One region of the Mesorhizobium sp. M4B.F.Ca.ET.143.01.1.1 genome, then DNA from elsewhere that is predicted to be linked to it. Evidence: predicted binding sites of a transcription regulator. Region 1 holds the regulator's gene; each other region holds the start of a gene.
The links. The regulator PhoB, encoded in region 1, activates phosphate uptake and scavenging genes when phosphate is short. The targets are predictions, from matches to a motif close to TGTCATNNANCTGTCAT.
Positions count from the first base shown of each region.

Region 2: a site for PhoB is predicted at 7,088-7,104, ahead of EN786_RS16685 (alkaline phosphatase). Genes of this name have one in related genera too.
Region 3: a site for PhoB is predicted at 8,546-8,562, ahead of EN786_RS33080 (PhoX family phosphatase). Genes of this name have one in related genera too.

Region 1 covers NZ_SRSR01000005.1:205,127-215,847, forward strand. Annotated here, with positions in the region: gene EN786_RS14575 (CHASE domain-containing protein) at 1-175, opposite strand, end outside; gene EN786_RS14580 (ATP-binding cassette domain-containing protein) at 404-1,201, opposite strand; gene EN786_RS14585 (sugar ABC transporter permease) at 1,230-2,549, opposite strand; gene xylF (D-xylose ABC transporter substrate-binding protein) at 2,701-3,741, opposite strand; gene EN786_RS14595 (ROK family protein) at 4,007-5,251, shown strand; gene phoB (phosphate regulon transcriptional regulator PhoB) at 5,255-5,944, opposite strand; gene phoU (phosphate signaling complex protein PhoU) at 5,964-6,671, opposite strand; gene pstB (phosphate ABC transporter ATP-binding protein PstB) at 6,695-7,519, opposite strand; gene pstA (phosphate ABC transporter permease PstA) at 7,535-8,851, opposite strand; gene pstC (phosphate ABC transporter permease subunit PstC) at 8,848-10,308, opposite strand; gene EN786_RS14625 (substrate-binding domain-containing protein) at 10,450-10,721, opposite strand, start outside.
Region 2 covers NZ_SRSR01000006.1:157,725-168,445, forward strand. Annotated here, with positions in the region: gene EN786_RS16650 (NAD-glutamate dehydrogenase) at 1-61, opposite strand, end outside; gene EN786_RS16655 (peroxidase-related enzyme) at 202-789, shown strand; gene EN786_RS16660 (YciI family protein) at 985-1,308, shown strand; gene EN786_RS16665 (LysE family translocator) at 1,313-1,927, opposite strand; gene EN786_RS16670 (DUF1062 domain-containing protein) at 2,345-2,971, shown strand; gene typA (translational GTPase TypA) at 3,029-4,858, opposite strand; gene EN786_RS16680 (hypothetical protein) at 5,060-5,338, shown strand; gene EN786_RS16685 (alkaline phosphatase) at 5,441-7,015, opposite strand; gene EN786_RS16690 (MFS transporter) at 7,273-8,556, opposite strand; gene EN786_RS16695 (TetR/AcrR family transcriptional regulator) at 8,634-9,242, shown strand; gene EN786_RS16700 (hypothetical protein) at 9,285-9,875, shown strand; gene ppa (inorganic diphosphatase) at 10,146-10,679, opposite strand.
Region 3 covers NZ_SRSR01000023.1:39,384-50,104, forward strand. Annotated here, with positions in the region: gene EN786_RS33035 (CHAD domain-containing protein) at 1-751, shown strand, start outside; gene EN786_RS33040 (lipo-like protein) at 839-1,663, shown strand; gene EN786_RS33045 (adenylate/guanylate cyclase domain-containing protein) at 1,685-2,977, opposite strand; gene EN786_RS33050 (helix-turn-helix transcriptional regulator) at 3,218-4,006, opposite strand; gene EN786_RS33055 (ATP/GTP-binding protein) at 4,121-4,972, shown strand; gene EN786_RS33060 (SulP family inorganic anion transporter) at 4,959-6,674, opposite strand; gene EN786_RS33065 (helix-turn-helix transcriptional regulator) at 6,753-7,022, opposite strand; gene EN786_RS33070 (phosphatase PAP2 family protein) at 7,113-7,814, opposite strand; gene EN786_RS33075 (hypothetical protein) at 7,926-8,264, opposite strand; gene EN786_RS33080 (PhoX family phosphatase) at 8,611-10,614, shown strand.

The DNA of each region.
Region 1 (10,721 bases):
GCAGCAGCGAAAGATGGAGATCGATACGGCTCTCGATCCGGTTGAGCGCGTCGTCCGCGGTCGCGTCGAACTTGATCCGCGCCGCTTCCTGCGTGGCGAAATAGGCGAACCCCGCCATCGTCAGGCTGATCAGCGCGACGGCGATGAAGGCGAGGATCGGGAAGAACTTTTTCAACTGAGGAAGTGGCCCCTGAACGGTTGGGCACCTTTATGAGCAAGTCCCCGCGGCAACACAATGGCGCGGCCAAATCATCATGACGCCTGGCACATCACGTATCGGACATTAGAGCAATGCCAGGAAAAGCGGGAAACGGTTTTCCGTCCGGAATTGAGTGAAAACAAAGAGATAGAGCGGTTCTGCGTTTCCGTGAAACGTTGAACCTCTCTGGCCGGCTTCCAATCCTCAGGCGGCGATCTTCAGCGCCCCCGGTCCGGGAATGGCGCCGGGCGGGCATTTGCCCAGGATGATCATGCCGAGCACCTCGTCCTGGGTGACGTCGCTGGTGCGCGCGGTGCCGACCACCTGCCCGTTCTTCATCACGCAGACCCGGTCGGCAAGCTCGAACACGTCGTGAATGTCGTGGCTGATCAGGAAGATGCCGATGCCCTCGGCCTTGAGCTGCTTGACCAGCTCGCCGACCTGCGCCGTCTCCTGCGGCCCGAGCGCGGCCGTCGGCTCGTCCATGATCAGGATGCGGGCGTTGAACAGGATGGCGCGCGCGATCGCCACCGACTGCCGCTGGCCGCCGGAGAGCTTGATCACCGGCTCCTTGAAGCGCTGGAAGCGCGGATTGAGCCGGCCCATCACCTTGCGCGCCTCGGCCTCCATGGCGACATCGTCGAGCGTGCCCCAGCCGGTCATCAGCTCGCGGCCAAGGAAGAGATTGGCGGCGGCGTCGACATTGTCGGCGAGCGCCAGCGTCTGGTAGATCGTCTCGATGCCGTATTTCTTGGCGTCGCGCGGGTTGGAAATGTGCGCCTCCTCGCCATTGACGAAGATCTGGCCGGCGTCGCGCTTGTAGGCGCCGGACAGGATCTTGATCAGCGTCGACTTGCCGGCGCCGTTGTGGCCGAGCAGCGCCACCACCTCGCCCGGAAAGAGATCGATCGAGGCATCGTCGACGGCGCGAATGCCGCCGAAGGCGATCGAGATGTTGCGCATGTCGATCAGCGGCGTGCCGGTGGGAGCTGTCTTTTCCATGATCGCGTCTCCTCCCTGAAGTTCTTGCTCAGACTCGCTTGCGGTAGACGGTGTCGAGCCAGACGGCGACGACCAGAACCGCGCCCACGACAATGCTCTGCAGCGGCGAGTCGATGCCGAGCAGCACCATGCCTGACTGCAGCGACTGCATCAGCAGCGCGCCGAGCATGGCCCCCAGCACGGTTCCCGAGCCGCCGGCGAGCGACGTGCCGCCGATGACGGCGGCGGCGATGACCAGCAGCTCGTCCAGCGTGCCCAGCGCGTTGGTGGCGGCGTTGAGGCGCGCCGACGAGATGGCGGCGCTGATCGAGGCCAGCACGCCCATGATCATGAACACCTTCATCGTCACCCAGCGCGTGTTGATGCCGGCGAGCGAGGCCGCCTCCGGATTGCCGCCGATGGCGAACACATAGCGGCCGAAGCGGGTTCGCCGGGTGATGAAGGTCATGACAATGCCGACCGCGACCGCCATCAGCACCGGTATGGCGATGCCGTGAGCGATGAACAGACCGCCTTCGGGAAGGGTGATGCCGTTCTGCTGGGCGTACTGGCGCACGATGCCGACCGGCCACGGATAGGAATTGGCGACTGAGACCGCGCCGAGGATGGCGGCGCAGGCGACGACGCCGAGGAAGACTTCAGCCCACACCGGACGCAGCGGGAAATTGAACCGCTTGCGCTGCGAGCGGCCGTTGAGCAGCGCGAAGGCGACCGCCGCGCAGGCGACGACGCCGACGACCCAGCTCGCCGTGGCGCCGATCGAGCCGCGCGGTCCGCCACCCATCAACTGGAAGGTGGCGTCGAGCGGCGCGACCGTGCGGCCGCTGGTGATCATCCAGGCCATGCCGCGCCAGACCAGCAGGCCGCCCAGCGTGACGATGAAGGCCGGCACCTCCATATAGGCGATGATGAAGCCCTGGAAGGCGCCGATCGCCAGGCCAAGCACCACGCCGGCAGCGAGCGCGATGATCCACAGCCATGGATTTCCGAGCTCGAGACCGATGACTCGGATCAGGAATTCGGCCTGCGCCACGCCCATGATCATGCCGACCACGCCTTCGACGGAGCCGACGGAAAGATCGATATTGCGCATGACGATGACCAGCACCATCCCGGTCGCCATGATGGCTACCGAGGACGTCTGCACCGACAGGTTCCACAGGTTGCGCGGCGTCAGGAAAAGCCCGCCCGACAGGACGTGGATGCCGATCCAGATGACCAGCAGCGCGCCGACCATGCCGAGCATGCGCGTGTCGAGTTCGGTTGCCTTGAGGAAGCGGCCGGCGGCGCTGAGTTCGGCTGCGCGTGCCCGGTCCGCGGCGACCGTGCTTGAGGTCGTATCGGTCATGATTTCCTCCCACCGGTTTGCCGTCTGGCGCGGTTGCCGGAACACGATTCTATTGGCTTTCCCGGCTCACTTGAAGCCGGAAGCCCGTTGCGAAACGAAGCTTGATGGACGCCGCGGCTCATGGGCCGCGGCGCCTGGTCTTCAAACTGCCTCAGTTGCAGGCAGCGACGGCGCCCGCGGCAACGCCGGCGCAGACTTCGTCCTTCTTGATCCAGCCCGCGTCGATGACGACGTTCAGGTTGTCCTTGGTGATCGCGACCGGCGTCAGGAACAGCGACTTGACGGTATTGCCGCCCGGCGTGGTGAAGTCCTTGACGCCGGCAATGTCGGTCATCTTCTTGCCGTCGGCGAGTGCCGAGGCGATCTCGGCGGCGTTCTTGCCGAGTTCGCGCGCGTCCTTCCACACCGACACGGTCTGGGTGCCGAGCGCGATGCGGTTCAGCGCGGCGTGGTCGCCGTCCTGGCCCGACACCGGAACGGTCCCGGCGAGGCCCTGCGCCGTCAGCGCCGCGACGACGCCGCCGGCGGTGCCGTCATTGGCCGCCACCACCGCATCGACCTTGTTGTCGTTGGCGGTCAGGAACTGCTCCATGTTCTTCTGCGCGTTGGCGGGCAGCCAGCCGTCCGTATAGGCCTCGCCGACATTCTTGATCTTGCCGCCGTCGATGGCTTCCTTCAGCACTTCCATCGAGCCGGCGAACAGGAAATCGGCGTTCGGATCGGCGCCCGAACCCTTGATGAAGACATAGTTGCCTTCCGGCTTGACCTTGAACACTTCGCGGGCCTGCATGCGGCCGACTTCCTTGTTGTCGAAGGTCAGGTAGAAGACGTCCTTGTTCTCGATCAGCCGGTCGTAGCCGACGACCGGAATGCCTTCGTCCAGCGCCTTTTGCACCGCCGGCCCGACGGCCGAAGCGTCCTGCGCCAGCACGATCAGGGCATTGGCGCCCTGCGAGATCAGGCTTTCGACGTCGGTCAACTGCTTGCCCGGATTGGACTGCGCGTCGGCGGAAATATACTTGTCGCCGGCCGCCTCGATGGCCTTCTTCATCGCCGCTTCATCGGTCTTCCAGCGCTCTTCCTGGAAGTTCGACCAGGAAACGCCGATCACCTTGTCCTTCGCCTCGGCGACCGACGCGAGCGTCAACGACAAGGCGACACCCGCCAGCATGGCGGTTGCGAATTTCTTCATGATATCCTCCCTGCGCCATTGCGGCGCGACCCAGACTGGCCCTGAGGCCGGCATCGAGGCTTTTTTTCGAGCCTCGAAAAAAATATGATCCAACGCCGGAGCGCTGTCAACAACGATTCTCATCGATTCCGAGGCCTCGGCGAATTTTTTTCGAGCTCCGGAATAAATAAATGACAGGCTGGCCCGCTTCTGCCACTATTCATACGGTGTCGCCGACGGCCTTCGAAATCAAAAACGGCCGCGACGACCGGGAGGAAGGCAAAGCATGTCGGTTGGAATCCGCCACGACGATCTGCGCCGACGCAACCGGGCGATGGTTATTTCGGCCGTGCGCCGCGCCGGCCAGCCGTCGCGTACCGAGATCGCCGCCACCACCGGCCTCAGCCATTCGACCATCTCGGCGATCTCGTCCGACCTGATCCAGGAAGGCATTCTGACCGAGAGCAAGCCAAACGAGGCTGTTTCGCTGAAGCGCGGCCGGCCGCAGGTCGGGCTTGCCCTCAATCCGGAAGCCACGGCGGTGATGACGGTGGTCCTGTCGCTGAACTTCCTTTCCGTCGCTGTCATCGACTATGCCGGGCAGGTCATTGCCGAGGAGCAGCGCCGCCTCGACACGGCGATCATGCCGCGCGACGAGCTGATCGGCGAATGCGTGGCCATCGTCCGGCGCCGTTTCGAGGATCCCGACCTCGACGTCCGCGGCGTCGCCCGCATCGCCATGGGCATCCAGGGCATCACCGACACCCATGCCCGCGCCATGTTGTGGTCGCCGATCACGCCGCAGACCGACATCGCCTTCGCCGACATTCTGGAAGCCGAATTTGGCGTTCCGGCCACCATGGAGAATGACTGCAACATGATGGCGGTGGCCTTGCAGTGGCGCGATCCCGAGCGGTACCGCGACGACTTCATTGCCATCCTGCTCTCGCACGGCATCGGCATGGGGCTGGTGCTGAAGGGAGAGCTGTTCACCGGCACCCATTCCTCCGGCGGCGAATTCGGCCACATGATCCACCGGCCGGGCGGCGCGCTCTGCCGCTGCGGCCGGCGCGGCTGCGTCGAGGCCTATGCCGGCAACTATGCGATCTGGCGCAATGCCAAGCAGATGGGCGAGGACGCCGAGCCGGTCGATGTCAGCGACGCCGACATGCGCTCGCTCGCCGCCAGGGCGCGCGCCGGCGACGGCCCGGAGCGCCAGGCCTACCGCAAGGCCGGCGAGGCGCTCGGCTTCGGCCTCGGCAGCCTGTTCGCGCTGATCGATCCAGCTCCCGTCGCCATGGTCGGCGTCAGCGCCGCCGCCTTCGATCTGATCGAGCCGGCGCTGCGCGAGGCGATCGCCCAGACCGCCGGCGGCCAGCATTCGAAGTCGATCTCCTTCGACACCGAGCCGAACGAATTGCCGCTCATCCGCGAAGGCTGCGCCATGCGCGCACTGACCTTCGTCGACCAGGAGATTTTCGCGCCGGGCGTGCAGGTGAAAGGCGGCGCCACCGGGAAGAACGTGGCCTGAGCGTCAATCTTCCCTGATCGCGTAGCCCGCGCCCCGGATGGTGCGGATGACGTCAGGCATGCGGCCATTGTTGACCGCCTTGCGCAGGCGGCCGACATGCACGTCGACCGTGCGCTCGTCGATGTAGATCGTCTCGCCCCAGACATTGTCGAGCAGCTGGCTGCGCGAGAACACCCGGCCGGGATGCCGCATCATGAATTCGAGCAGGCGGAACTCGGTCGGTCCGAGCCGGATTTCGCTCTTCTTGCGGTACACCCGGTGCGACTCGCGATCGAGCACGATGTCGCCGACCTTCAGCATGCTGGACAGGACTTCCGGCTTGGCGCGGCGCAGCAGCGCCTTGACGCGCGCCATGAACTCCGGCGTCGAGAACGGCTTGACCAGATAGTCGTCGGCGCCGGTGGAGAGGCCGCGCACCCGGTCGCTTTCCTCGCCGCGCGCCGTCAGCATGATGATCGGCAGCCGCTCGGTCTCCGGCCGCATCCTGAGGCGCCGGCAGAGCTCGATGCCGGAAACCGCCGGCACCATCCAGTCGAGCACCAGGAGGTCGGGCACGTTTTCCTGCAGCCGGATTTCGGCCTCGTCGCCGCGTGTCACCACCTCGACCTGGTAGCCTTCCGATTCAAGATTGTAGCGGAGCAGCACCCCCAGCGGCTCCTCGTCCTCCACCACCATGATGCGTGGCGCGATCATCGGCCCGTCACCCTTCTTCTCAGGCCGGCGCCGACATCGCCGTCTCGTCCAGCTTCGGACGATTGGCGGGCAGTTGCTGGCCGGTCAGCACGTAGTAGGCGTTCTCGGCGATGTTGGTGACATGGTCGCCGATGCGCTCCAGATTCTTGGCGCAGAACAACAGATGCGTGCAAGCGGTGATGTTGCGCGGATCTTCCATCATGTAGGTCAAAAGTTCGCGGAACACCGAGGTGTATTTAACGTCGATGCGCTCGTCGTCGTTGCGGAGCTTGGCAAGCGCCGCGGCATCAGCGGCGGCATATTCCTCGATGACCCCCTGCACCTGGATCAGCACCAGCTGCGCCATGCCGTCGATGGAATGCGAAAGGTCGCGCGGCGTGACGCTGAGACCGACGGTGCCGACGCGCTTGGCGATGTTCTTGGCGAGGTCGCCGATGCGTTCGAGGTCGCCCGCCATGCGGATCGAGCCGACCACGGCGCGCAGATCGTTGGCCATCGGCTGCCGCTTGGCGATCAGTGTGATGGCGCGGTCGTCGAGTTCGCGCTGGCGCGCGTCCATGATGGCGTCGTCGGACACCACGCGCTGCGCCAGGGCGTTGTCGGAATTGAGCAGCGCCCGCGTCGAGCCGGCGACCATCGAGCGGGCGAGATCGCCCATGTCGGAGATCAGCTTGCTGATGGCGCCGAGATCCTCGTCGAAAGACGCAACCGTATGATGTTCACCCATGATCCTGTCCTCGTGCTTGGAAATCAGCCGAACCGGCCGGTGATGTAGTCCTGGGTGCGCTTGTCGTCGGGGTTGGTGAACATCTTGTCGGTGGCGCCCTCCTCGACCAGGTAGCCGAGGTGGAACATCGCCGTGCGCTGCGACACGCGCGCCGCCTGCTGCATCGAATGGGTGACGATGACGATCGTGTAGTTCTGGCGCAGCTCGTCGATCAGCTCCTCGACGCGGGCGGTGGCGATCGGGTCAAGCGCCGAGCACGGCTCGTCCATCAGGATCACCTCCGGCGAGACGGCGATGGCGCGGGCGATGCACAGGCGCTGCTGCTGGCCGCCGGATAGGCCGGTGCCGGGCTCGTGCAGGCGGTCCTTCACCTCGTTCCAGATCGCCGCCTTCTTCAGACTGGATTCGACGATCTGGTCCATGTCGGCCTTGCGCTTGGCCAGCCCATGGATGCGCGGGCCGTAGGCGACATTCTCGTAGATCGACTTCGGGAACGGGTTCGGCTTCTGGAACACCATGCCGACCCGGGCCCTGAGCTCGACGACGTCGATGCTCTTGTCGTAGATGTCCTCCTGGTCCAGCGTGATCTTGCCGGTCACCCGCGCCGAATCGATGGTGTCGTTCATGCGGTTGAGGCAGCGCAGGAAGGTCGACTTGCCGCAGCCCGAAGGACCGATCAACGCCGTCACCTGGTTGAGGCGGACGTCGAGATTGACGTCGAACAGCGCCTGCTTCTCGCCATAGAACACGCCGACCTTGTCGCCGCGCATCTTGATCACTTCGTTCGACTTGGCGTTCATTTTGTCGCCCACTGCGTTTTCAAGAGACTGTTCGGTCATGATGTTCATACCAGATGCCTTCTTTTACCAGCGCCGTTCGAAGCGGCGCCTGAGCACGATCGCCGTGATGTTCATGGCCATGAGGAAGACGAGCAGGATGATGATCGCGCCCGACATGCGCTCGACGAAGGCGCGCTCTGCCTCGTTGGCCCACATGTAGATCTGCACCGGCAGCGCTGTCGCCGGATCGAATGGCGTCTTTGGATAGTCGGCGACGAAGGCGACCATGCCGATCAGGAGCAGCGGCGCGGTCTCGCCGAGTGCGCGCGCCAGGCCGATGATGGTGCCGGTGAGGATGCCGGGGGCGGCAAGCGGCAGGATGTGCTGGAACACCATCTGCATCTTGGAGGCGCCGAGACCGAGCGCCGCCGAGCGGATCGACGGCGGCACTGCGGCAAGCGCCGCGCGGGTGGCGATGATGATCGTCGGCAGCGTCATCAGCGTCAGCACCAGGCCGCCGACAAAGGCGGCCGAGCGCGGCATGCCGAGGAAATTGATGAACACGGCAAGGCCGAGCAGGCCGAAGACGATCGACGGTACCGCCGCCAGATTGTTGATGTTGACTTCGATCAGGTCGGTGAAGCGGTTCTTCTTGGCGAATTCCTCCAGGTAGATGGAGGCGGCGACGCCGATCGGCAGCGCCAGAAGCAGCACGATCACCATCATGTAGAAGGAGCCGATGATGGCCACGCCCATGCCCGACGTTTCCGGACGGCTGGAGGCGCCATAGGTGAACAGGCCCTTGTTGAAATGCTCGGCCATGGTGCCGTCGCCCTTGAGCTGGTTCATCCAGGCGATCTGCTGGTCCGAGACCTTGCGGCGCGCTTCCTCGACGTTGGGGTCGATCTGGCCCTTGAAGGCGGAATCGAGATTGGCCGCGGCGAGGATGTCGACGTTGCGCGTGGTGCCGATGACCGACGGATCGGCGACGACGATGTCGCGCAATTGCACGCGCGCGCCCTCCGACAGGAAGCCCTTCAGCTTCAGCGCCATCGGCTTGTTGGCGGGATCGATGCCGAGCTTGGCCATCAGCGCCTTGTCGGCCAGCTTGGGATAGTTCGCCTTGATCAGCACGTCCGGATCGGTGGCGCGCTTGTTGGAAGGATCGATGATCTTCTCGTCGAAATTGATCGGCAGCGTCACCGTCGTCTGCCAGAAGGCGGTGTAGCCCTTCGAGACGATGGTGATCAGCATGATGGCGAGGAAGGCGAGGCCAACCGAGATCGCCAGCACGCCATAGATGCGGAACCGGCGTTCGGCGGCGTAGCGGGCCTTGAGGCCGATGTCGCGGCGCGCAGGAGCCGCGGCCCGGACCATCGTATCCAGCGGGATATCGGTCATTCGTACTGCTCCCGGTATTTGCGCACGATGTAGAGGGCGACGATGTTCATCACCAGCGTCAGCGCGAACAGCGTAATGCCGAGCGCGAAGGCGACCAGCGTCTGCGGCGAATTGAATTCGAGGTCGCCGGTCAGCTGGTTGACGATCTTGACGGTGATGGTGGTCATCGCCTCGAACGGATTGGCGGTGAGATTGGCGGCGACGCCGGCCGCGAGCACCACGATCATGGTTTCGCCGATGGCGCGCGAGGCGGTCAGCAGGATGGCGCCGACGATACCGGGCAGCGCGGCCGGCAGGATCACCCGCTTGATCGTCTCCGAGCGCGTCGCGCCGAGGCCGAGCGAGCCGTCGCGCATGGCGCGCGGCACCGCGGTGATGATGTCGTCCGACAGGGAGGATACGACCGGGATCAGCATGACGCCCATGACCAGGCCGGCGGTGAAGATGCTCTGGCCCTGGATGAAGGGCGAACCGCCCGTCAGCGCCGCCGAGAGATCGCGCAGGAACGGCCCCAGCGTGACGACGGCGAAAATGCCGTAGACGATGGTCGGGATGCCGGCCAGCAGCTCGAGCGCGGGCTTCACCACCGAGCGCACCTTGGGCGAGGCGTATTCGGCCATGTAGACGGCCGACATCAAACCGACCGGAACCGCCACCAGCAGGGCGACGAAGGCGATGTAGAGCGTGCCGGACAGGAGCGGGATCAGGCCGAACTGGCCCTGGCTGCCGCCCGAGCCGGCCGCGGCGAAGCGCGGATCCCAGACGGTGCCGAAGAAGAAGCTCGCCGGCGAAACGCTGTCGAAGAACTGGATCGTCTGGAACAGCATCGAAAGCACGATGCCGACCGTGGTCAGGATGGCGATGGTTGAGGCCGCCAGCAGCCCCCACAGCATCAGCCGCTCGACATTGTTCCTGGCGCGCGCTCGCGGCGCGACTTGCCGGAGCGCGTAAAAGGCGCCGGCGATCGACAGCACGAGCGTGACGACGGCGCCGACCAGGCCGAGCCGGTCCTGCACCGCATTCGCCTCGACGGCGATCGGGATCATGTAGTCCTGGGTGTCCGTCGCCAGCGCCACGCCCTTGGCGGCGAGCAGCGGCTGCAATTCGGCGAAACTGGCGGGAAGCTGGGTGTTTGCATCGAGCTGGCGCAGCCCCTTGGCGAGGCTCTTCACCAGGCTGACATCGAGCGCCTCGCTGGCGACCGCGCTGTCGGCGGTGCGCTCGGGCAAGGCGGCGTGGATGTGGCGCTCGAGATAGACGGAGGAACCGATGTTCCAGACGGCAAGCAGCAGGAGGGCCGGCAGCACGGCGAGCAGGAAGGCCCACCAGCCGTGATAATGGGCGCGCGAATGCGGCTTCACCGAACCATTGTCCTGCGCCACGGCCCGTTGGCGGCCAATGAAGAATGCGACCACGCCGATGGCGGCGACTATGGCAAGTACGAGCATGGACGACATGAACCCACCCCAGGGGAAATCCCTCGTTCGAGCATGATCTTGTCCGGTCCCATTTCGGGATCACGCTCCGGTCGCCACCGCCACTGCGGCGGGCGAAGAGGCCGGGGCGCAGGTAATCCCGCGCCCCGGCCCTAAGCTTGATTACATGGTCTTTCCGGCGGCGAAGGCGTCGCGCTGCGACTGACGCTCGGCGTCGGGAGCCGAAACCAGGCCGTATTCGGCAAGCGGGCTTTCCGGGCCGATCATCTGGTCGTCGAGGAAGAATTCGACATATTCCTTCAGGCCCGGAACGACGCCGAGATGCGCCTTCTTGACGTAGAAGAACAGCGGGCGCGAAACCGGATACTTGCCGCTGGCGATGGTCTCGGTCGAAGGCACGACGTCTTCAACGCTGGCGACCTTCAGCTTGTCGG
Region 2 (10,721 bases), on a different contig from region 1:
CCGCGCCTCCCTTTGCTGGAACCGTCTTCTTCGGCTGGCTTGCGGTTTTGAGGCTGGCCATGATGTGAAGTCCCTCCCGTCACATGCTTTTGCGATTATGGTAGCAGATGACCGCCGTTTGGCGACAAAGGTTTGACGGCTTGCAAAGATTCTTCGGAATTTTGATCGCAAGTCGGCAGCGAATGAGAAGGACGAAGCCCAATGAGTGCAAGCAAGACCGCCAAAACGACCGGCAAGATCACCGCGCTCGACCTCGCCCAGGCCGAACTCAGCGAGGCGACGAAAGCCTATTTCGCCAAATGCGAGGAAAAGCTCGGCCTCGTCCCCAACGTGCTCAAGGCCTACGCCTTCGACGAGAAGAAGCTGCGCGCCTTCACCGACATGTACAACGACCTGATGCTGGGCGAGTCCGGCCTGTCGAAACTGGAGCGCGAGATGATTGCCGTCGTCGTCTCCTCGATCAACCATTGCTACTATTGCCTGGCCGCGCATGGCGCCGCGGTGCGCCAGCTTTCCGGCGACCCTTCCCTCGGCGAGATGATGGCGATGAATTTCCGCGCCGCCGACCTTTCACCCAGGCAGACCGCGATGCTCGAATTCGCCGTCAAGCTGACGGAGGAGCCGGCGAAGATCATCGAGGGCGACCGCGCCGCCTTGCGCACGGCAGGCTTTTCCGACCGCGACATCTGGGACATCGCCTCGACCGCCGCCTTCTTCAACATGTCGAACCGGGTGGCGGCCGCGATAGACATGCGCCCGAACGACGAATACCACGCAATGGCACGCTAGGCGGCGGCACTATTTTAGATATCGCGCATTCTCATTGCTTCTCCGCCGTTTTGGTCCGATGATCAACGATTGCGGCATCGCCGCATATCAAGGATTGCGGCATCGCCGCATATCAACACGATTGCGGCTGAGCCGCATATCGCCAAGCGGCATGGCCGCATGCCGGTTCGATGCCGCCGATCAAGGGAGGAGAACATGGCGAAGTTTCTCTATGTCTATCATGGCTCCGGCAAGATGCCGACCGACGAGGTTGAGCGGAAGGCGGCCATGGATGCGTGGACCGGCTGGTACGACAAGCTCGGCCCGGCCGTGGTCGACGGCGGCAATCCGGTCGGCATGTCGAAGACGGTGCTGGCGAGCGGCAAGGTCGAGAACAATGGCGGCAGCAATCCGACCGCCGGCTACACCATCGTCGAAGCCAGGGATATCGACGACGCCGTCGCCAAGGCCAAGGCTTGCCCGATCCTGATGGACCCGGCCTTCACCGTCGAGATCGCGCCGATCATCGAGATGATGTAGCCGTTCAGGAACGGGCCGCGATCGCGGCGGCGGCGCCTGCCATGGTGGCGGCGCTGACGCGGTTGGCGATCTTCATCGCCCGCCTGCTTTTGAGCAGCTTGCGGGCCTGCGCGGCGGCGAGCACCCAGGCAAAATCGATGGCGACCAGGACCACCGCCATGGTCGCCGTCAGCTCCATCCAGCCGACGACGCTGACCGAGGCAAGATCGATGATGGTCGGCAGCAGTGCCAGATAGAACATCATGATCTTGGGGTTGCCCAGTGTCACCGCCATGCCGGCGAAGAACAGTTTTGCCGGCGAATCCTCGCGCGGCATCTCGCCTTCCTTCGCCTCGACGGGCGCGGTCCACATCTTCCACGCCAGATAGGCGAGATAGGCGACGCCCGCCCATTTCACTGCGACGAAGGCGAGATGAAAGGTCTGCGCCACCACGGCCAGCCCGAACACCGCCAGCGACAGCCAGATGCCCTCGCCGATCCACATGGCGAGCAGGAACGGGAACACGTCGCGAAAACCCTTCGAGATCACCCTCGCGACAAGGGCGGCGATCGACGGGCCGGGCGAGCCGGCGGCGACGAAAAGCGCGGCGGCGAAGATCAGCAGCGAGGTGAGATGCATTGCCAAAATCTCCGATCTGAGGTTTGGCTGCCAATCTAGCCAGCAACGGCAGCTTTGGCAAAGAACAGGCAATCGCTTCGGTCGCGGCGGCGCCGATCTCGACAATTGCCGTCTTGCCGTTCCCGTCGGCCACGGCTAGAAGAGCCGCCCCGACAATCGTTTCGAGCTTCACTTTGCCTCAGTAACCGCCGGTCTCGTCAACTCTCCTGAAAACACAGGGCGCTGCGGTTGCGGCGTCCCGATCATTTCATGTGTTCCTCAGGCGGCGGTTCGAGACCGGTTTGGCATTGCTGAACCTGTCGCGCGCCGCGCGACGCCTGATTTCCTTAAAGCCGCAGCTCTCCAGCCACGCCGTGCCCGCCCGGGCAACTCGACATCGCCGACCTGGCGAACTTCCCGACGGGAAGGGCTTTCGGCATGTCTGGACTCTTGCGTATCCGCTGGGCGATCGCGCCCGAGATCGCGCCTCGACCTCTCATCACCTGCAATCGCTGCGGCGGCCTCAGGCCATATCGATCGAGCGACAAATTCCGCGTCAACGCCAACGGCAAGCGCATCGACGCCTGGCTGATCTACCGCTGCGTCGACTGCGACAATTCCTGGAATTTCGCCATCTTCGAGCGCCGCAACCGCCGCGACATCGAGCCGGCGCTGCTCGCGGCGCTCGAAAGCAACGATCCGGATCTGGCCCGGCGTCATGCCTTCGATGCCGCCGTACTGAGGAGCCACGCCGGACGCATCGAGGAGTTCCCAGATGTCGCCGTCGAAAGGCATGTGCTGGAACGCCGGCCGGAACATACGACCGTGCTGGAGCTGCGGCTCACTCTGGAAATGCCTGTGCCCTTGCGGCTCGACCGGTTGATGGCCGGCGAACTCGGCGTCTCGCGCTCGCGGCTTCAGGCCTGGGAGGAGCGGCGGCAGCTTTGCGTCGAGCTTGATGGCGCCAAGGCGCTGCGCAGGCCGCCGCGCGACGGCATGGCGATCCGCATCGATCTGAGCGACGAACCGGATTGCGACGCCATTGTCACCGCTGCCGGCGCGTGAAATGAGGAAGGGAGGGAGCAGTGCTCCCTCCCTCGATGACTGCTCCGGGCGAAAACCTTACGCCGCGCCGACCGCCTTGGCCGACTTCTCGAAGCGCTTGCGCTCGTTCGGGTCGAGATAAAGCTTGCGCAGCCGGATCGTCTTCGGCGTCACCTCGACCAGCTCGTCGTCCTGGATCCAGGCCAGCGCGCGCTCCAGCGTCATGCGGATCGGCGGCGTCAGCTTCACCGCCTCGTCCTTGCCGGCGGCGCGGATGTTGGTGAGCTTCTTGCCCTTCAGCACATTGACCTCGAGGTCGTTGTCTCTGGAGTGGATGCCGATGATCATGCCCTGGTAGACCTTGACGCCCGGATCGATGACCATCGGGCCGCGATCCTCCAGGTTCCACATCGCATAGGCGACCGACTCGCCCTGCTCGTTGGAGATCAGCACGCCGTTGGTGCGGCCGGGCAATTCGCCCTTGTAGGGCTCGTAGGCATGGAACAGCCGGTTCATCACCGCGGTGCCGCGCGTGTCGGTCAACAGTTCCGACTGGTAGCCGATCAGGCCGCGCGTCGGCGCGTGGAAGACCAGGCGCTGGCGGTTGCCGCCGGAGGGTCGCAATTCGACCATCTCGGCCTTGCGCTCCGACATCTTCTGCACGACGACGCCGGCATGCTCCTCGTCGACGTCGATGACGACTTCCTCGACCGGCTCCAGCAATTCGCCGTTCTCGCCCTTCTGCATGACGACGCGCGGACGCGACACGGCGATCTCGAAGCCTTCGCGGCGCATCGTCTCGATCAGCACCGCGAGCTGCAATTCGCCACGGCCGGAGACGAAGAAGGAATCCTTTTCCGGCGATTCCTCGATCTTCAGCGCGACATTGCCTTCGGCCTCGCGCAGCAGGCGGTCGCGGATGACGCGGCTGGTCACCTTGTCGCCTTCCGTGCCGGCGAGCGGGCTGTCGTTGACGAGGAAGGACATCGTCACCGTCGGCGGATCGATCGGCTGCGCGTGCAGCGGCTCGGTCACCGTCGGGTCGCAGAACGTGTCGGCGACGGTGCCCTTCGACAGGCCGGCGATGGCGACGATGTCGCCCGCCTGGGCTTCGTCGATCGGCTGGCGCTCGAGGCCGCGGAAAGCGAGGATTTTGGAGACGCGGCCGGTCTCGATCTGGGTGCCGTCATGGTGCAGCACCTTGACCGCCTGGTTGGCCTTCAGCGAGCCCGACTCGATGCGGCCGGTGATGATGCGGCCGAGGAAGGGATTGGCTTCCAGGATGGTGCCGATCATGCGGAACGGGCCGGGATGCACGGTCGGCGCCGGCACATGCTTGACGACGAGGTCGAACAGCGGCGCCAGCTGCTGGTCCTTCGGGCCTTCTGGATTTTCCGAAACCCAGCCGTCGCGGCCCGAGCCGTAGAGGATCGGGAAGTCGAGCTGCTCGTCGGTGGCGTCGAGCGCGGCGAAGAGATCGAACACCTCGTTGACCACCTCGACATGGCGCGCGTCCGGGCGGTCGATCTTGTTGATGACGACGATCGGCTTCAGGCCGACCTTGAGCGCCTTGCCGACGACGAACTTGGTCTGCGGCATCGGCCCTTCGGCGGCATCGACCAGCACGATCGCCGAATCCACCATCGACAGGATGCGCTCGACCTCGCCGCCGAAATCGGCGTGGCCGGGCGTGTCGACGATGTTGATGCGGGTGCCGTGCCAGTCGACCGAGGTCGCCTTGGCCAGGATGGTGATGCCGCGTTCCTTTTCGAGGTCGTTGGAATCCATGGCGCGCTCGGCGACGCGCTGGTTGTCGCGGAAGGCGCCGGACTGTTTCAGGAGCTGGTCGACGAGGGTGGTTTTTCCATGGTCGACGTGCGCGATGATCGCGATATTGCGGAGGTTCATGTGTCTGGTCTCGGGAGCGTTGCAGGCAGCAGGCCCAGAGGCGCCGCCTTTTTCGGTTGCGCGGCTCATACAGGGTTTTTCGCAATTGCGAAAGGGGAGGCTCGTACCCAAATATGTGGTTACCAATTCTTAAGCGTCTTTGCGTCAAATGTATCAATTCACCAGGGCGGAACCTTTCGGGGTCCGGGCAGTTCGACTCCCATGACCGATTCTTTCATCAGATTGCGTCCGATCCTGGCCTGGGCAGCACTTACCGTGCTGCTGGCGGTGGGCGCCGCGCAGTCGGCCGCGACACTCAAGGGAAATCCCGCTCTGCCCCCCGACACGCAGACGGCGGAGCAGATGTTCGCCGACGCCCCCGATGGCGTCGACCCCGTCGTGACCGGCCCCGTCAGCGCCGCCTTCAAGCAGCGGCAGCAGGACGCCGGCTGCGACAGCGCCGTGTGGCCGAAGATTCCCGCGACTTGCTATCCGGACTGACGACCACCGGTCGCGGCGGTCGTCCTCCTAGAGACTGTTTCGAAATTCGCTCCGGCGAGTCAGAAACCGCCAGGAGATGGCCGCCGGATTTCCAACAGTCTCCTAAGCCGAGCGCACCGGGTCGAGCGTCACCTTGTAGAGCTCGTTGTCGTCGCGATCCATCAGCCGCACCGTCAGCTGTTCGGTAGCGCCTGAAATGTCGACCAGGCCGAAGAACTGCAGGCCGGCCGACGGCGGCAGGTTCTGGCCCTGCTCGGCGGTCGGCGCCTTGATGAACTTCAGCTCCGGGCCGAAGGTCATGTCGAAATCGTTGGGACCGAACGTGCCGGCATGGATCGGGCCGGAGACGAATTCCCAGAACGGATTGAAATCCTGGAACTGCGCCTTTTCGGGATTGTAGTAATGCGCGGCCGTGTAGTGGACGTCGGCGGTCAGCCACACCGTGTTGCTGATGCCGGCGTTCTTGATGTAGCGCAGCAGGTCGGCGATCTCGAGCTCGCGTCCCCTGGGCAGGCCGTTGTCGCCATTGCTGACGGCCTCGCCGCCCACCTTCTTGGTGCCGTCGTTCCACACCACCAGCCCAAGCGGCATGTCGGCGGCAATGATCTTCCAGGTCGCCCTGGAATTCGCGAGTTCCCGCTTCAGCCATTTGGTCTGCTGCTCGCCCAGCATGCGCGATTCCGGCGTCATCGTGTCCTGCATGTCCGGGCCGTTCGGGCCGCGATAGGAGCGCATGTCGAGGAAGAACACGTCGAGCAGCGGCCCATAGGCTATTTTGCGATAGACGCGGCCGGGCTCGGCCGGCTCGTAGCGGATCGTCGTCATCTCGTGGAAGGCGCGCGCCGCGCGTGCCGCCAGCACATGGATGGATTTCTCCGAGTAGCGGTCGTCGCTGCCGAGATCCTTGGAATCCGACCAGTTGTTGACCACCTCGTGGTCGTCCCACTGGTAGAAGGTCGGGCAGATGGCGGAGAGGGCGAGCACATTCCTGTCCATCATGTTGTATTTCCACTGCGCCCGATATTCGTCGAGCGTCTGCGCCACCTTGCGCTTCTCGTCGATCAGCACGGCGTTCTTCCACTTGCCGCCGCCGGGCAGGTCGACCTCGTCCTTCATCACGCCATCGGCATAGATCGTGTCGCCGGAATGCAAGAAGAAATCCGGCGTGTGCTTGCCGATGGTGGCGTAGGTCTTCATGCCGGTCTCGTCGATGCCCCAGCCCTGGCCGGCGGTATCGCCCGACCAGGCGAAGCGGATGTCGCGCTTGGAGGCCGGCGCGGTGCGGAAGCGGCCGACGATCGGCTCGGAAACGGCGTTGATGTCGGCGAGGTCGGCCGCGGTCATGCGATAGAAGATGTCCTGGTCGGCGGCGAGATCGGTGAGCAGCCGCTTCACCGTGTAGTCGCTGGCCGGCGACGTATCGAGCGGCGCGAGCCTGGTGGCGTTGGCGAAGCTCTCCGTCGACGACACTTCGAACATCACGCGCGCCGGACGGTCCGTGCGCGTCCACACCATGCCGCTTGAGGCGTCGACGTCGCCGGACTGGACGCCATGGGTGAAGGCAGGCCGCTGGCTGGCGCGCGAATAATAGGGCAGCGCGAGGCCCGAGGCGCCGACCAGGCCGAATGCGCTCGCCGAGGTGACGAAGGCGCGGCGGGTCATCGAGATCTTGTTCATGGCTGTCTCCTGGATGGCGTTTAACGTCGCCCCCAAGCTCCCGCCTCAATGTTTCAGGCGCATCTCGGAACCATGAAGTTTTGATAACAATGAACAGGCCTTCCCTTCTTCCCTTGTGGGAGAAGGTGGATCGGCGCGCAGCGCCGAAACGGATGAGGGGTGCGCGACTGAGTGAGACGGTGGCGTTCCCTGGAGCACCCCTCATCCGTCGCCTTCGCCGACACCTTCTCCCACAAGGGAGAAGGAAAAGTCGCGCCCTACGCCGCCTGCGGCTCCGGCTCGAACGCCGGCCTGCTCGTGTTGATCAAGAGCGAGATACAGGCCGCCGCGATTGCTGTCATGCCGGCGATCATGAAGGCCAGCTCGTAATTGCCCTGCAGCTCGCGCATCGTACCGCCGAAGGCGGCGGCGGCCGCAGCACCCACCTGGTGGCCGGCGACGATCCAGCCGAAGACGATCGGGCCGCTGCGGTCGCCGAAGGCCTCGTTGGCGAGCCTCAGGGTCGGCGGCACGGTGGCGATCCAGTCGAGCCCGTAGAGCACGGCAAAGATGATCAGGCTGACCGCCGAGAAGCCGGAATAGGGCAAGTAGATCAGCGACAGGCCGCGGACGGCATAGTAGACGCCGAGCAGCTTGCGCGGGTCGAAACGGTCGGTGAGCCAGCCGGACAGCGTCGTGCCGATCAGGTCGAAGATGCCCATCATCGACAACAGGCCGGCCGCCTGCACCTCGCCGATGCCCATGTCGCCGCAGAAGGCGATGAGATGCGTGCCGACCAGCCCGTTGGTGGTGAAGCCGCAGACGAAGAAGGTGGCGAACAGGTACCAGAACACCCGCGTGCCGGCGGCGCGGCGCAACGTGCCGAGCGTATGCGCCAGGAAATTGCCCTGCGAGGCCGGCGACACCGGCGGCACGTCGTTCGGCTCGGCGCCATAGCGCACCTGGCCGATCGAGGCTGGACGCTCCGGCACCAGCAGCCACACCACCGGCACCAGCGCCGCGGTGGCGATCGCGATGGCGATGGCGACCGGCTTCCAGCCACCCGCCTGCGCCAGCGAGGCGAGCAACGGCAGGAAGACAAGCAGGCCGGTGGCGCTCGAAGCCGACATCAGGCCCATCACCAGGCCGCGATTGGTCTTGAACCAGCGATTGACGATGGTGGCGCCGAGCACGGTGGCGACCGCGCCCGAGCCGATGCCGGAGAACACGCCCCAGGTGATCAGCAGATGCCACGGCTTGGTCATCAGCAGGCTGAGCGCCGTCGAGCCCGACATCACCAGCAGTGAGATAAGCACCGTGCGGCGCAGCCCGATCCGCTCCATCAGCGCGGCGGCGAACGGCCCGGTCAGGCCATAGAGGAAGATGCCGATCGCGGCCGCCAGCGAGACGACGTCGCGCCGCCAGCCGAAGCTCTCCTCCAGCGGCAGCATCATGACCGACGGCGCCGAGCGAAGCCCGGCCGCGATCAGCAGGCAGAGAAAGATGACGCCGACCACGACGAAAGCGTAGCGCTGGCCAAACGGACGAGACTGAGCTATCATGTTACTGACCGGTACGTTGCAATTGGATGGCGCTATGAATACGTACCGGTCAGTAACATTGTCAAGCGAGTCGTTGCATGCCACCGGACAAAAAAATTGAAGCGTCCATCAGCACGGCTCACGCCCCGAAGGCGGCCGACAAGATCCTCGACGTGGCGCGCGACCTGTTCTATCGCGAGGGCATCCGCGCGATCGGCGTCGACGAGATCGTCAAGCGCGCCGGCGTCACCAAGCCCAGCCTCTACCGCAGCTTTCCCTCGAAGGACGAGCTCGCCGCCTCCTATCTGCGCAAATACGACCTCGAATTCTGGGAACGCTTCGACGAGGCGGTGGCTGCGCATCCGGGCGACCCGCGCGCGCAGATCGTGGCTTTCCTGACCCGCGTCGGCAAACGCACGCAAAAGCCCGACTATCGCGGCTGCGGCATGACCAATGCGGCGGTGGAATATCCCGACCATAGCCATCCGGCACGCGTGGTCAGCGAGGCCAACAAGCAGGAACTGCGCCGCCGCCTGCGCGCCATGGCGAGCGCGATGGGCGCCGCCGATGCCGACACGCTGGGCGACGGCCTGCTGCTGCTGATCGAGGGCGCCTATATCAGCGGCCAGCTGTTCGGCCGCGGCGGACCGGCGGCGTCGGTCGCCCGCAACGCCGACTTGCTGATCGAGGCGAGCTTGAAGAAATAGCGATTGGCGGTACGCTGCGGCACCTCACCGGAGTTGTCCGCCATGCGCGCTGTTCTGATCCCGCTTGTCCTTGCCGGTCTCTGCCAGGGGGCCCATGCCGGCGACATATCCAGCGCCTACACCGATCTCGACTGGGAGAAGGACTGCGTGACCTATGCGCAGGCTGCCGAGGGCGAGGGCGATTGGGCGAGCCTCGCCTGCTCAGGCTATCGCGGCTATCCGGTGCTGATCGGCTACGACGACGCCCGCGAATCGCTGTTCTATGGGTTCCCGTCGAGCGACATGACCTCGGTCTGGGAAAGCTTCTCCGGTCTCAACACGGCCGGGCTCAAGGTCGAATGGCGCATCGAGACCAATGGCGACGTCGCCATTCCATTCGCCGTCATCCACCGCCGCGAGGTCAGCAAGCCCGACGGCGAGGACAAGCCGATCCAGGTCCTGGTCGTCGCCAAGGTCGCCCAGCCGGACACCCAGCAGGGCTGCACGATCGGCCTGGTGCTGGCCACCGGCAATCCGCAGGCCAACGACCAGGCGCGCAAGCTCGCCGACGAGAAGGCGAAAGGCTTCGCCTGCGGCAAGGACAAGCGCGTGCTGATCGGCAACCCGCCTGACTTTGGCCGCGTGGATAACTGACTTATTACGTCTCGGGGACGACCGCATGAGGAGGGCCGTTCCATCGCAGATAGGCGCTGCCGCCCATTGCCCTGCCGGGCATTTCTCCCCGTATAGTGACCGGGAGAAAGGTGCTCTGATCGATGATTTCGCCAATCGACAACGCCGCCAAACGAACGTCGAGGCTGCGGCAATCTCCCTTCTCCCCGTCACTATACGGGGAGAAGGTGCCGGCAGGCGGATGAGGGGCGGCGCCGACGCTTAGCGGTTTGCGCACATCCCCAGCATATCCTACTTCGCCGCCTTCGCCCGTTCGATCGCGTCGACGATCATCTTCTTGGCGTATTTGGAATCGTGCCAGCCCTCGATCTTGACCCACTTGCCGGGCTCGAGATCCTTGTAGTGCTCGAAGAAGTGCTGCACCTGATCACGCGTGATCTCGGGCAGGTGCGTGTATTCGGTGACGTTCTCGTAGCGCAGCGTCAGCTTGGGCGACGGCACCGCGATCACCTTCTCGTCCTGGCCGGCATTGTCTTCCATGATCAGCACGCCGATCGGCCGCACGTTGATGACGCAGCCCGGCACCAGAGCGCGCGTGTTGCAGACCAGCACGTCGATCGGATCGCCGTCGCCCGACAGCGTGTGCGGCACGAAGCCGTAATTGCCGGGATAGCGCATGGAGGTGTGCAGGAAGCGGTCGACGAACAGCGTGCCGGCCTCCTTGTCCATCTCGTATTTGATCGGCTCGCCGCCGATCGGCACCTCGATGATGACGTTGACGTCTTCCGGCGGGTTCTTCCCGGTGGCAATCGCTTCGATGCGCATGGCTCAAATCCCTCTCTCGATTTGTCAGACCGATAGCGGCGG
Region 3 (10,721 bases), on a different contig from region 1:
ACCGTTCTGCCAGACTGAAAACGAGTGCTACAAGCAGGTATCGGCGCTGCTTGCCGGACCGCGCGAGGCGACAGCACTGATCGAGACCGTCGACCGCCTGGCTGCCGCCTTTCCGGAGCAGAGCGCCGGCGGCGGCCTCGACGCCGTGCGCGACCGGCTGGTGATGCGCCAGCATGAAATGCATGCCGGCGCCGGTCTCGATGCCGCGATCAGCGCCGCCGCCGCCGCTTGCCGGGAAGGCCTCGGCCACATCGACAGGCTCTCGCTGCCCGACCAGCCCGAACAGGCGGCCGACATTCTCGCCGAAGGCGCCCGCGCGACCTTGCGGCGGGCGCGCAAGGCGCTGGACAAGGCAGGCTCGCGCGGCGAGGCCGACGATTTCCACGATTTGCGCAAGGCGGCCAAGACCCACAGTATGCACCTGTCGCTGCTCGGCCGGCTGTGGCCGACCCCGATCAAGTCCCGCCGCAAGGCGGTCGATTCGCTGGGCGAAAGGCTGGGCGATCTGCACGATGTTTTCGTCATGCGCGCGCTGCTCGATGCCGATGGCGAGCCGCTCGGGCCGCCCGAGGACACAAGGCTTCTCGCCAAGCTCCTGAAGCGCTCGGAGAAGAGCCTCAGGAAGTCGTGCCTTGCCGATGCGATCGAGCTGTTCGGCGACAGCCCCAAGCGCTCGACCAGGAAGCTCGCCCGCAAGGCCCGCGACGATCTCGCCGGCGCCCCGGACGATCTCGCCGCGGCCGCCGGCTGACCGCTTTTCCTTCTCCCACCAGGGAGAAGCGGAGCCAGCCTCCTGCGCTGGCACTTCCCCGCCGGCCCGTGCTAAGCACGCTCTACCATGACCGCGCCGGCCGACACCCTTCTCGACCGCCTTGGCCGCTGGCTTGCCGGCCGGCTGCAGGACGAATCGTCGGGCTACGAGCCCTACACGCCGTCCGATGCCGAGACGCTGCGCCGCGCGCTCGAGCCGGGCGATATCCTGCTCATCGAAGGCAACCAGAAGATCTCGGCGGTCATCAAATACCTGACCCAGTCGACCTGGTCGCATGCCGCCTTCTATGTCGGCGACGCTCTGCCCGCGCCCGCGGACGGTTCGGAGCGGCCGCGCCTGATCGAAGTCACGCTCGGCGAAGGCTGTGTCGCCGTGCCGCTGTCGCGCTATCGCACCTACAACACCCGCATCTGCCGGGCGAGCGGGCTGACGCCGGAAGACCGCGACAAGGTCGTCGCCTTCATGATCGGCAAGCTCGGCCTGCGATACGATCTCAAGAACATCTTCGACATGCTGCGCTTTTTCTTGCCGACGCCGCCGGTGCCGGTGCGCTGGCGTCGCCGCATGCTGGCCTTCGGCTCCGGCGATCCGACGCGGGCGATCTGCTCGACGCTGATCGCCGAGGCCTATGGCCAGATCCGCTATCCGATCCTGCCCGAGATCACCCGCGCCCCCGGACGCGCCTCGGCGCAGTCGAGCTACATGCGCCGCGAAATCCTGCACATCCGCCACCACTCGCTCTACACGCCGCGCGATTTCGACCTGTCGCCCTTCTTCCGCATCGTCAAGCCGACGCTGGAATATGGCTTCGACTACCGGGCGGTCGCGTGGGGCGACGCTATGACGGACGCCGAAGCCGCAAAGGCGGGAGCAATCGCTTCAGACGGGTGATGGCTTTCGGCCTGGTCTGCGTCACGCCGAAACCGCAACGGCACCCTGGTTTTCGGGTCTGTGTCCGACCCAGACATGGACCGGTTCGTCCCGGCCGCGGATGCTCACCGGCCCATGATCGCGCGCGTTCAACTGTGTCGTGGGCGATTCCGCCTTCGCGGCCTCGATCAGTCGCGACCCAAAGCAGATACTCGCCTGAAGCTCACGGCAGAGCGCCTGCAAACGGCTGGCGACGTTGACGGTGTCGCCCACCACCGCGACGGACAGATTGCGCTCGCTGCCGACCGCGCCGAGGACGACCGCGCCGTACTGGACGCCGATCCGGACGTCCAGCGGCGGATATCCCCTGGACACACGCTGGACATTCCAGTCTCCGAGAGTGGCGATCATCGCTCCAGCGCACTGGATGGCCCGGGTCGCGTCGTCATGGCTGGCTTGCGGAACCCCGAATGTCGCCATGATGCAATCGCCGATATAGTTGTCGACGGTGCCGTGGTGGTCGAAAACGACCTGCTCCATGCGACGGTGGAACTGACGCAGAAGTTCGAACACGGCTTCGGCCGGATGATCCTCGGAATAGTGGGTGAAGCCGACGATGTCGGCGAACAGCACCGCGATTTCCTGCCGGCGGACCGGGCCGAAGGGTTCGTCATCGGTGGCGAGCTGGTCGACCACGTTGGGCGAAAAATGCCGGGCGAGATTGGCGCGGGCGCGCTCTGCCTTGACATAGTCTTCCGACAGATGTCGGGAACGCGAGACGACCAGCGCCATTATCGCGCCGATAATCAGCACGACCAGAACGTTGGTCGCCTGCGCGAACGTGTCGACGAAATTGGGGTTGAGATAGAGGTTCAGTCGCTCTGTCAGCGGCAGTGAATAGAGGTTCGTCGCCGGAATGACGGTACCCGGATGAACAATCACCCATCCCACCCCGATCGCCCACGTCAAGGCCGCGAGCGCGCCCAGATAGAGCGCCAGTCGAGTCGAAAGCGTCAGCGCGCCAAGGCATACGAAAATCAGCAGGAATTTGAAGCTGCCTTCGCGCAGTTGCATCGCGGCCGGCGCGACCTCTTGGGAAAACGGGTTGGGCGTTATCAGCAGAACGGTCAACAGAATGATGTCCAGCGTACCGACGACGTAGCCGATCCACCATGGCGCCGTGCGACGGCGCACAAAGACAAACTGGATCAGGCCGACGAGTTGGAACAGCACCAGTCCCGCCAGCACGAAGAGCAGCGAGGCATCCCAGCGGCTGATCAATGAAAAGAAGCAGGATATCGCGGCAAGCGATGCCGTACGCGCCCAGAACTGCAATGCAGCCCCCTGGCGTTCTGCGCGCTCCCGCAAGTTTTTCAGGCGCGAAAAGCGGCGAAGTTCAAGTGTTGGTGCGGTCGACATGGGATCACTTCGATGTCACGGGGACGGGTCGCGCGTTGGCAAAACCCGGAGTCTGGCAAATCAATCCGCGAATCCTATCATGAATGTGGCTTCATTTTTGAAGCACCGGCTGCGCCGTCGGCATCGCTGTGCGCAACCCTGGTCCAGAGGCAAGTATCAGGCCGGCAAGGGACGGCGTCCCTTTGCGGGAGCGGCGGCCCCAGCATCCCGCGCATGCGGCCCGATCGGCATGATCGCCGGAAACGGCGTCGCGCCGAAGGCAAAGGTCCATTTGTAGCCGATGAGCTGGTCCTCGGGCGTCGTGTGCTGGTCGTGGTGGGCAAGCAGTTTGGCGCGCTCGGCCAGTTCCTCCGCCTCGCGCCGCACCATCTCCGCCGTTTCCGGCCTCATCCGCCGCGAGAAGCTAACGAAACTCGCCTCGCGCTCCAGGTGGGTGATCGCCCAGCCGATGAAATTCTTGTTGGTCATCTCGAACAGCGGCCTCAGCGGCCCGTCAAAATTCCACTGGATCGGCGTCTCGACCAGCAGCCGCGCCGAAAGCCCGCGCCCGATCTCGACAAGGCCGAGCGCCTCGAGGTCGCGCAGGTAGAGGAACATCGAGGCTTCGCTCAGTCCTTGCGAGCGCATGATGCCCTGCGGCGTGAACTTCTCCGACAGCATGATGAAGACGAACAGCAGCGCCGGCCGCGCCGCCAGCTTGCGCTCGATCTCCGGCGCGACGTGGTTGGCCGGCCCCGGCCCTCGGTTCATCGAGCCGAGCACGTTTTCGAGCTCGACATCGGCGGCGGCGCAGATCTCGACCAGGCGGTCGAGCTTGCAGTTCTTCTCATGGAAGATACGCTTCACCGTCGGCTCGGAAACGCCCATGCGCTCGGCCAGCATGCGATAGGTCAGGCCTTTCGCCTTCAGCGTCCGTTTCAGGGCCTCGAAGATCGGACCATTCATGGAATGCACCTCGTCAGCGTAATTTCGTATCGATTGTCGATACTAGCTGGAAGAGGCCTTCCGGAAAAGTATCGAAAAACCTAGCTCTCCGTCCGTCATTACAGGAGACCAGTCATGAAAACCCTCATCGTTTCGACCATCCTCGCCTTCGCCGCCATGACGCCAATCGCCGAGGCCGGCGAAATCTGGCGCGCCTCGGGCTTCGAGCAGCCGGAATCGGCGCTGTTCGATGCCGCCAACAAGCGCATCATCGTCTCCAACATCGCCGGCAATCCCGGCGAGGCCGACGGCAACGGCTATCTGTCGGTGCTGTCGCTCGACGGCAAGCTCGTCACCCGGCATTGGACCGACGGCATGGACGCGCCCAAGGGCATGGCGCTCTCGGGCGGCAAGCTCTACGTCGCCGACATCACCAAGGTCCGCGTCGTCGATCTGGCCAGCGGCAAGTTGGTCGCCAGCATCGACGTGCCGAACGCCGTCTTCCTCAACGACATGACGGCGGACAGCGCGGGCAAGGTCTATGTCAGCGACATGCTGGCCGACACCATCTACCGCATCGACGGCGACAGGCCGGAGCTGTTCGTCAAGGACGCGCTGCTTGCCTCGCCCAACGGCATCTTCGCCGACGGCGGCAGGCTGATCGTCGCCTCCTGGGGCAAGGGGATAAAGCCCGATTTCAGCACCGCCGAGCCGGGCGGCCTGCTTTCGGTCGACCTCGCCAGCAAGGCGATCTCGCCGCTGCCCGGCGCGGAAAAATTCGCCGACCTCGACGGCGTCGTCGCCATCGGCGACAGCATCTACGCCACCGCCTACATGACTGGCACGCTTTATCGCTACAAGGATGGCGGCAAGCCGGAGGCCTTCGCCACCTTCAAGCCGGGCAGCGCCGACATCGGCACCGACGGCAAAACGATCTTCGTGCCGCTGATGAACGAGGGCGAGGTCGCCGCGCTCAGTCTCGATTGAAGCCGTCGGGCGCCTTCAACTGCGCCCGCGCGTCGCGGATCGAGGCGGCATAGGTGACCAGCGGTCGCTTGACGCCGTGGTTGATCAGCATGCGCCGCGTCTGCGGCGCGGCGCCGGCGATGATGAAGCGCACGCCGGCGCGCCTCGCTTTGTGCGCCGCGCCCTCGATGACGTTGGCCGCGGTGGAATCGAAGAACGGCACCGCCGAGCAGTCGAGGATGAAGTTCTTCCTCTGGTCGGCGATGCGGTCGAGCACGGTGCCGACGGTCGAGGCGGCGCCGAAGAAGAAGGCGCCCGAGATGCGGTAGACGACGGTGTCGGCATCGCTCGCCTCGCTGGAATCATAGGTGCTGGCGCGGTCGGCGATGTCGTCCGGCACCAGCGGCTGATCGGCCTCGACGGCGATCGACTTGGCCATGCGGTCGATGAAGAGGATCGAGCCCAGCGCGAAGCCGACGACGATGCCCTCGGTGAGGTCGCGGAAGACGACGATCAGGAAGGTCGCCATCAGCACCAGCGCATCGCCGCGGGAGGTGCGGAGCAGCGTCGCGAAGGCCTGCTTCTCGAACATGTTCCAGCACACCACCGCCAGCACGCCGGCAAGCGCGGCCAGCGGGATGTAGCTGGCCAGCGGCGCCGCCACCAGCATCAGCACCAGCAGGATCGCCGAATGCGCCATGCCCGCGACCGGTCCATGCGCGCCGGCCCGCACATTGGTGGCGGTGCGGGCAATCGTGCCGGTGGCGCAGATGCCGCCGAACAGGGCCGACGCGATGTTGGCGAAGCCTTGCGCCACCAGCTCGCAATTGGAGCGGTGCCGCCGCCCGGTCATGCCGTCGGCGACCACGGCGGAGAGCAGCGATTCGATCGCGCCGAGCAGCGCGAAAGCCACCGCATCCGGCAGCACGTCGACCATCCTGTCGATGCCGATGGGCGGAAAGGCCGGCCACTGCAGGCTGCGCGGGATGCCGCCATAGCGCGTGCCGATCGTTTCGGCCGGCAGCGCGAACAGCGCCACGGCCAGCGAGGCCAGGCCGATGGCGATCAGCATCGCCGGCCATTTCGGCCGCCAGCGCTTGAGGAAGACAATGGTCGCGATGGTCAGCACCGCCACGAAGGTCGCGGCCGGATTGATCGTGCCGGCCGCCTCACTGAGCGCCATCAGCTTCGGCACCAGCGGCCCCGGCTCCTTGCCGGCAAGCTTCAGGCCGAACAGCTCGGTGATCTGGCCGGAGAAGATGATGACGGCGATCCCCGCGGTGAAGCCGACGGTCACCGGATAGGGGATGAACTTGATGTAGGTGCCGAGCCTCAGATAGCCGATGGCGAGCAGGAAGACGCCGGCCATCATCGTTGCCAGCAGCAACCCGTCGACGCCGACGCGCGCCACCGTCGCCGCCACCAGCACGATGAAGGCGCCTGCCGGGCCACCGATCTGGAAGCGGCTGCCGCCGAGCGCCGAGATGATGAAACCGCCGACGATCGAGGTGTAGAGGCCGCGCTCGGGCGTCACGCCGGAGGCGATCGCGATCGCCATCGACAGCGGCAGCGCCACGATGGCAACCGTCAGCCCGGCAATCGCGTCGGTCCTGAAGTGTGCTAGCGAGTAGCCCTCACGCAGCACCGTCACCAGCTTTGGGGTGAATAGTTCGGCAAATGTCGGCCGTGCCTGCTGGTGGTTTGCCCGCCGGGCCTGATCCATGGACTGCCTTCCGCGTCTCGAAGGCGGCGGGGATCGTCGGCAGCATGTCGGCGGTCGCCGTCGCGACTATTACGCGACTCAGCCTTGCGGGTTCTGCGATACGGCCGGCTTGAGGCGCACGCCCCGGCCGCCGCGCTCGCTGGCCTGGTTCTCGCCGATCAGTTCCACCCCGGCCTCGTCGAGTGCCTGGATGACCTTCATCAGCGTGTCGACCACGCCCCTGACAACGCCGTCGCTCGCCTCCATGCGCTGAATGGTCGGAAGCGAAACCCCGGCGCGCTCGGCCAGCGTCTTCTGATCGATGCCGGCCAGCGCCCTCGCGGCGCGCATCTGCTGGGCGGTGATCATCGGCCAGAACCCTTGTCTGAGTCTGCAGTATCAATGGATAATACAAACATCATGATGTTTCAAGCATCATTGAGTATGGATAAAACATGGCTACTCACTGTCGCTCACCGCATGGCGCCGCTGCAGGAACCGCGCCACCAGCCAGCACAGCATGGCCCAGGCGAAGCCGGCGCACCAGCCGCCGAGCACGTCGGACGGCCAATGGACGCCGAGATAGACGCGGCTGGTGCCGACCAGCACCGTGATCAGCACGGCGAGGCAGAGCACGAAGATCTTGGTCGTGCGGTCCGGCAGGAAGCGCGCCGCCAGCGAGCCGAGCGTGAGGTAGGTGACCGCCGACAGCATGGCATGGCCGCTCGGGAAGGAGAGCGACGTCTCGTCGACGAGGTGCGAGACGAGTTCCGGGCGCGGCCGGTCGATGCCGGCCTTGAGCAGGCTGGACAGCACCTGCCCGCCGGCTACCGCGACGAAGATCAGAAGCGCCGATCCCGGCCTGCGGATCAAAAGCAGGTAGACGATCACCGCCGCCGTGATCAGCACCAGCACGCTGGTGCTGCCGAGGCTGGTGATGTCGCGCATCGCCCCCTGCAGCCACAGCGGCCCGATCGGGTGGTCGGGTTGCCCAGCCTGGCGGAAGGCGAGCAGGATCTCGGTGTCGAAGGCGTGCGGCGTGGTGGCGTGCGCGGCCTCCATCAATTCGACGAAGCCCCACAGCCCGAAGGCGACCACCAGCCCGGCCAGAAGGACCGGAAACTCGATCTTGTTGAAGAACGCGACCGCGGCGGATTTCATCGGGCGGGACCTACAGCAATTCCAGGAAAAGTGCGCAGCGGTTTTCCGTCAGGAATTGCGTCAAAACAAAACTCGGGGCGGTTCGGCGATTCCATGAAACGCTGAACCGCCTTAGAGTCGCTGCATATAGGGCCCGAGCGTGATCAGCGCCACGGCGGCGATCGCCAGCACGATGCCGGTCGCCTGCAGGGCATTGACCTTCTCGCCGAAGAAGGCGAGCGCCACGACGTTCACCGATACCAGCTGGATCACCGCCGACAGGCTGAACGACACCGACATGCCGAATTCACGGATCAGCCTCAGCATGATCAGATTGCCCAGCGAATAGAGCGCCAGCGTCAGCACGATCTTGCCGAGGCTAGGCGCCAGCCCCCATTGCTTGGCCGCGGTCGCCGCGAGCAGGAAGATCACGGTCGAAACGCCAAGCTGCACCAATCCCCAGAAACTCACGGTTCATTTCTCCCAATTGCCGCCATCGCCATGCGTGCCGCAGTCCTTGTTTCCGAAGCGCGCGAGGCCGTCAAGCAGACCGCGCCTGACCAGCGCCCCGCTCCGACAGGATCGAAGCCGGATGTCGCAAAATGCGTCCCGGCCACCATGATCGGTGCCGACCGATGCGATATTTTGAAATCATGCGCGAGCGATGATGGTCACGAGTGCCGGCCGACGGGACAGGCGCTGTTCATGAGCCGGCAAATAAACTGCCGAAAACGCGCCGGGTGTCACGAAAATGTGATCCAGCGGTTATAGGGGTCGACAGGTCACATGCTCCAGCCAAGAAGCCAGAGGAAAGCTCATGTCCGACCACCGCTCCCCTGACGCCGGTTTCCGAACCAGCCAGCTCGAGGAGAATGACGGCCCGGCCGTCAATCCCACCGACAACCGCACCATGGGCGAGATCATCGCCGCGCGCTTCTCGCGCCGTGGCTTCCTGAAGGGTTCGCTGGCCGTTTCGGCCATCGCCGCCACCGTCAGCCCGCTGGCGCTCGTCGCCGCCGACGATGCCCGCGCTGCCGAGGCCTCGGCCTTCACCTTCGACGAGCTCGAGGCCGGCATCGACGACAAGCACCATGTCGCGCCGGGCTACGATGCCGACGTGCTGTTGCGCTGGGGCGACCCGCTGTTTGCCGACTCGCCGGAATTCGACCCGGCAAAGCAGACGGCCGGGGCCCAGGCAAAACAGTTCGGCTACAACAACGACTATGTCGGCTATATCCCGATCGACGGCTCGGCCGAGCATGGCTTGCTGGTGGTCAACCACGAATACACCAACCCGCATCTGATGTTCCCCGGCATCGTCAAGATCGTCGACAAGGACGGCAAGAAGGAAGCCGAGGTGGCGCCGCTCAGCAAGGAGCAGGTCGACGTCGAGATGGCGGCCCATGGCGGCTCCATCGTCGAGATCCGCAAGGACGGCGGCAAGTGGCAGGTGGTGCGCGACGGCAAGCTCAACCGCCGCATCACCTCCAACACCGAGATGCAGATTGCCGGCCCGGCCGCCGGCCACGACCGCCTCAAGACCAATGCCGATCCCTCCGGCACCAAGGTCATCGGCACCTTCAACAACTGCGCCGGCGGCGTCACCCCCTGGGGCACCTATGTCATGGCCGAGGAGAACATCCATGGCTATTTCTCCGGCGAATTGCCGGAAGGCCACAAGGAAGCCGCCAACTACAAGCGCCTCGGCATCCCGGAAGGCGCCTATGAGTGGGGCGCGCATTACGACCGCTTCAACCTCGCCAAGGAGCCGAACGAGGCCAACCGCTTCGGCTGGATCGTCGAGGTCGACGTCAATGATCCGGCATCGGTGCCGCGCAAGCGCACCGCCATGGGCCGCTTCAAGCATGAGGGCGCGGAATCGATCGTCGCCAAGGACGGCCGCGTTGTCTTCTATCTCGGCGACGACGAGCGTTTCGACTACGCCTACAAGTTCGTCACCACCGGCAAGTTCAACGCCAATGACCTCGCGGCCAACAAGGACCTGCTCGACGACGGCACGCTGCATGTCGCCAAGTTCGGCGAGGACGGCACGGTCGAATGGATGCCAATCGTCTTCGGCCAGGGCCCGCTGACTGCCGAGAATGGCTTCGCCAGCCAGGCCGACGTGCTGATCGAGACGCGACGCGCCGCCGACCTGCTCGGCGCCACCAAGATGGACCGCCCCGAGGACATCCAGCCGAATGGCGCCAACGGCAAGGTCTATGTCATGCTGACCAACAATTCGAAGCGCAAGGCGGAGCAGGTCGACGCCGCCAATCCGCGCGCGTCGAACGCCTTCGGCCACATCATCGAGATATCGGAGGATGGCGGCGACTTCGCTGCCGCCAAGGGCAAATGGGAAGTGCTGCTGAAATGCGGCGATCCCTCGGTGGCCGAGGTCGGCGCCACCTTCTCGACCGCGACCACCGCCAATGGCTGGTTCGGCATGCCGGACAATTGCGCCGTCGATTCGGCCGGCCGTTTGTGGGTCGCCACCGACGGCCAGGGTCCGAAGGCCACCGGCCGCACCGACGGCCTGTGGGCGGTCGACACCGAAGGCGCGGCGCGGGCGACCTCGAAGCTGTTCTTCCGCGTGCCGATCGGCGCCGAAATGTGCGGCCCGCTGTTCGCGCCGGACGACCAGACCGCCTTCGTCGCCGTCCAGCATCCGGGCGACGGCGGCGAGGACTGGGAGGCCTTCGGCCGTCCGTCCTACTATGAGGACCTGTCGACCCGCTGGCCCGACTTCAAGCCCGACATGCCGGTCCGGCCGTCGGTGGTCGCCATCACTAAAAAGGGCGGCGGCAAGATCGCCGTCTGACCTGCGGTCATCTCGACCCATTGCATGATCAAAGGAGGGATCTCGGCACCCCGAGATCCCTCCTTTTCACTTCAGGAACCAGTCAAGCTTCGGGAAAGATTGGCAAT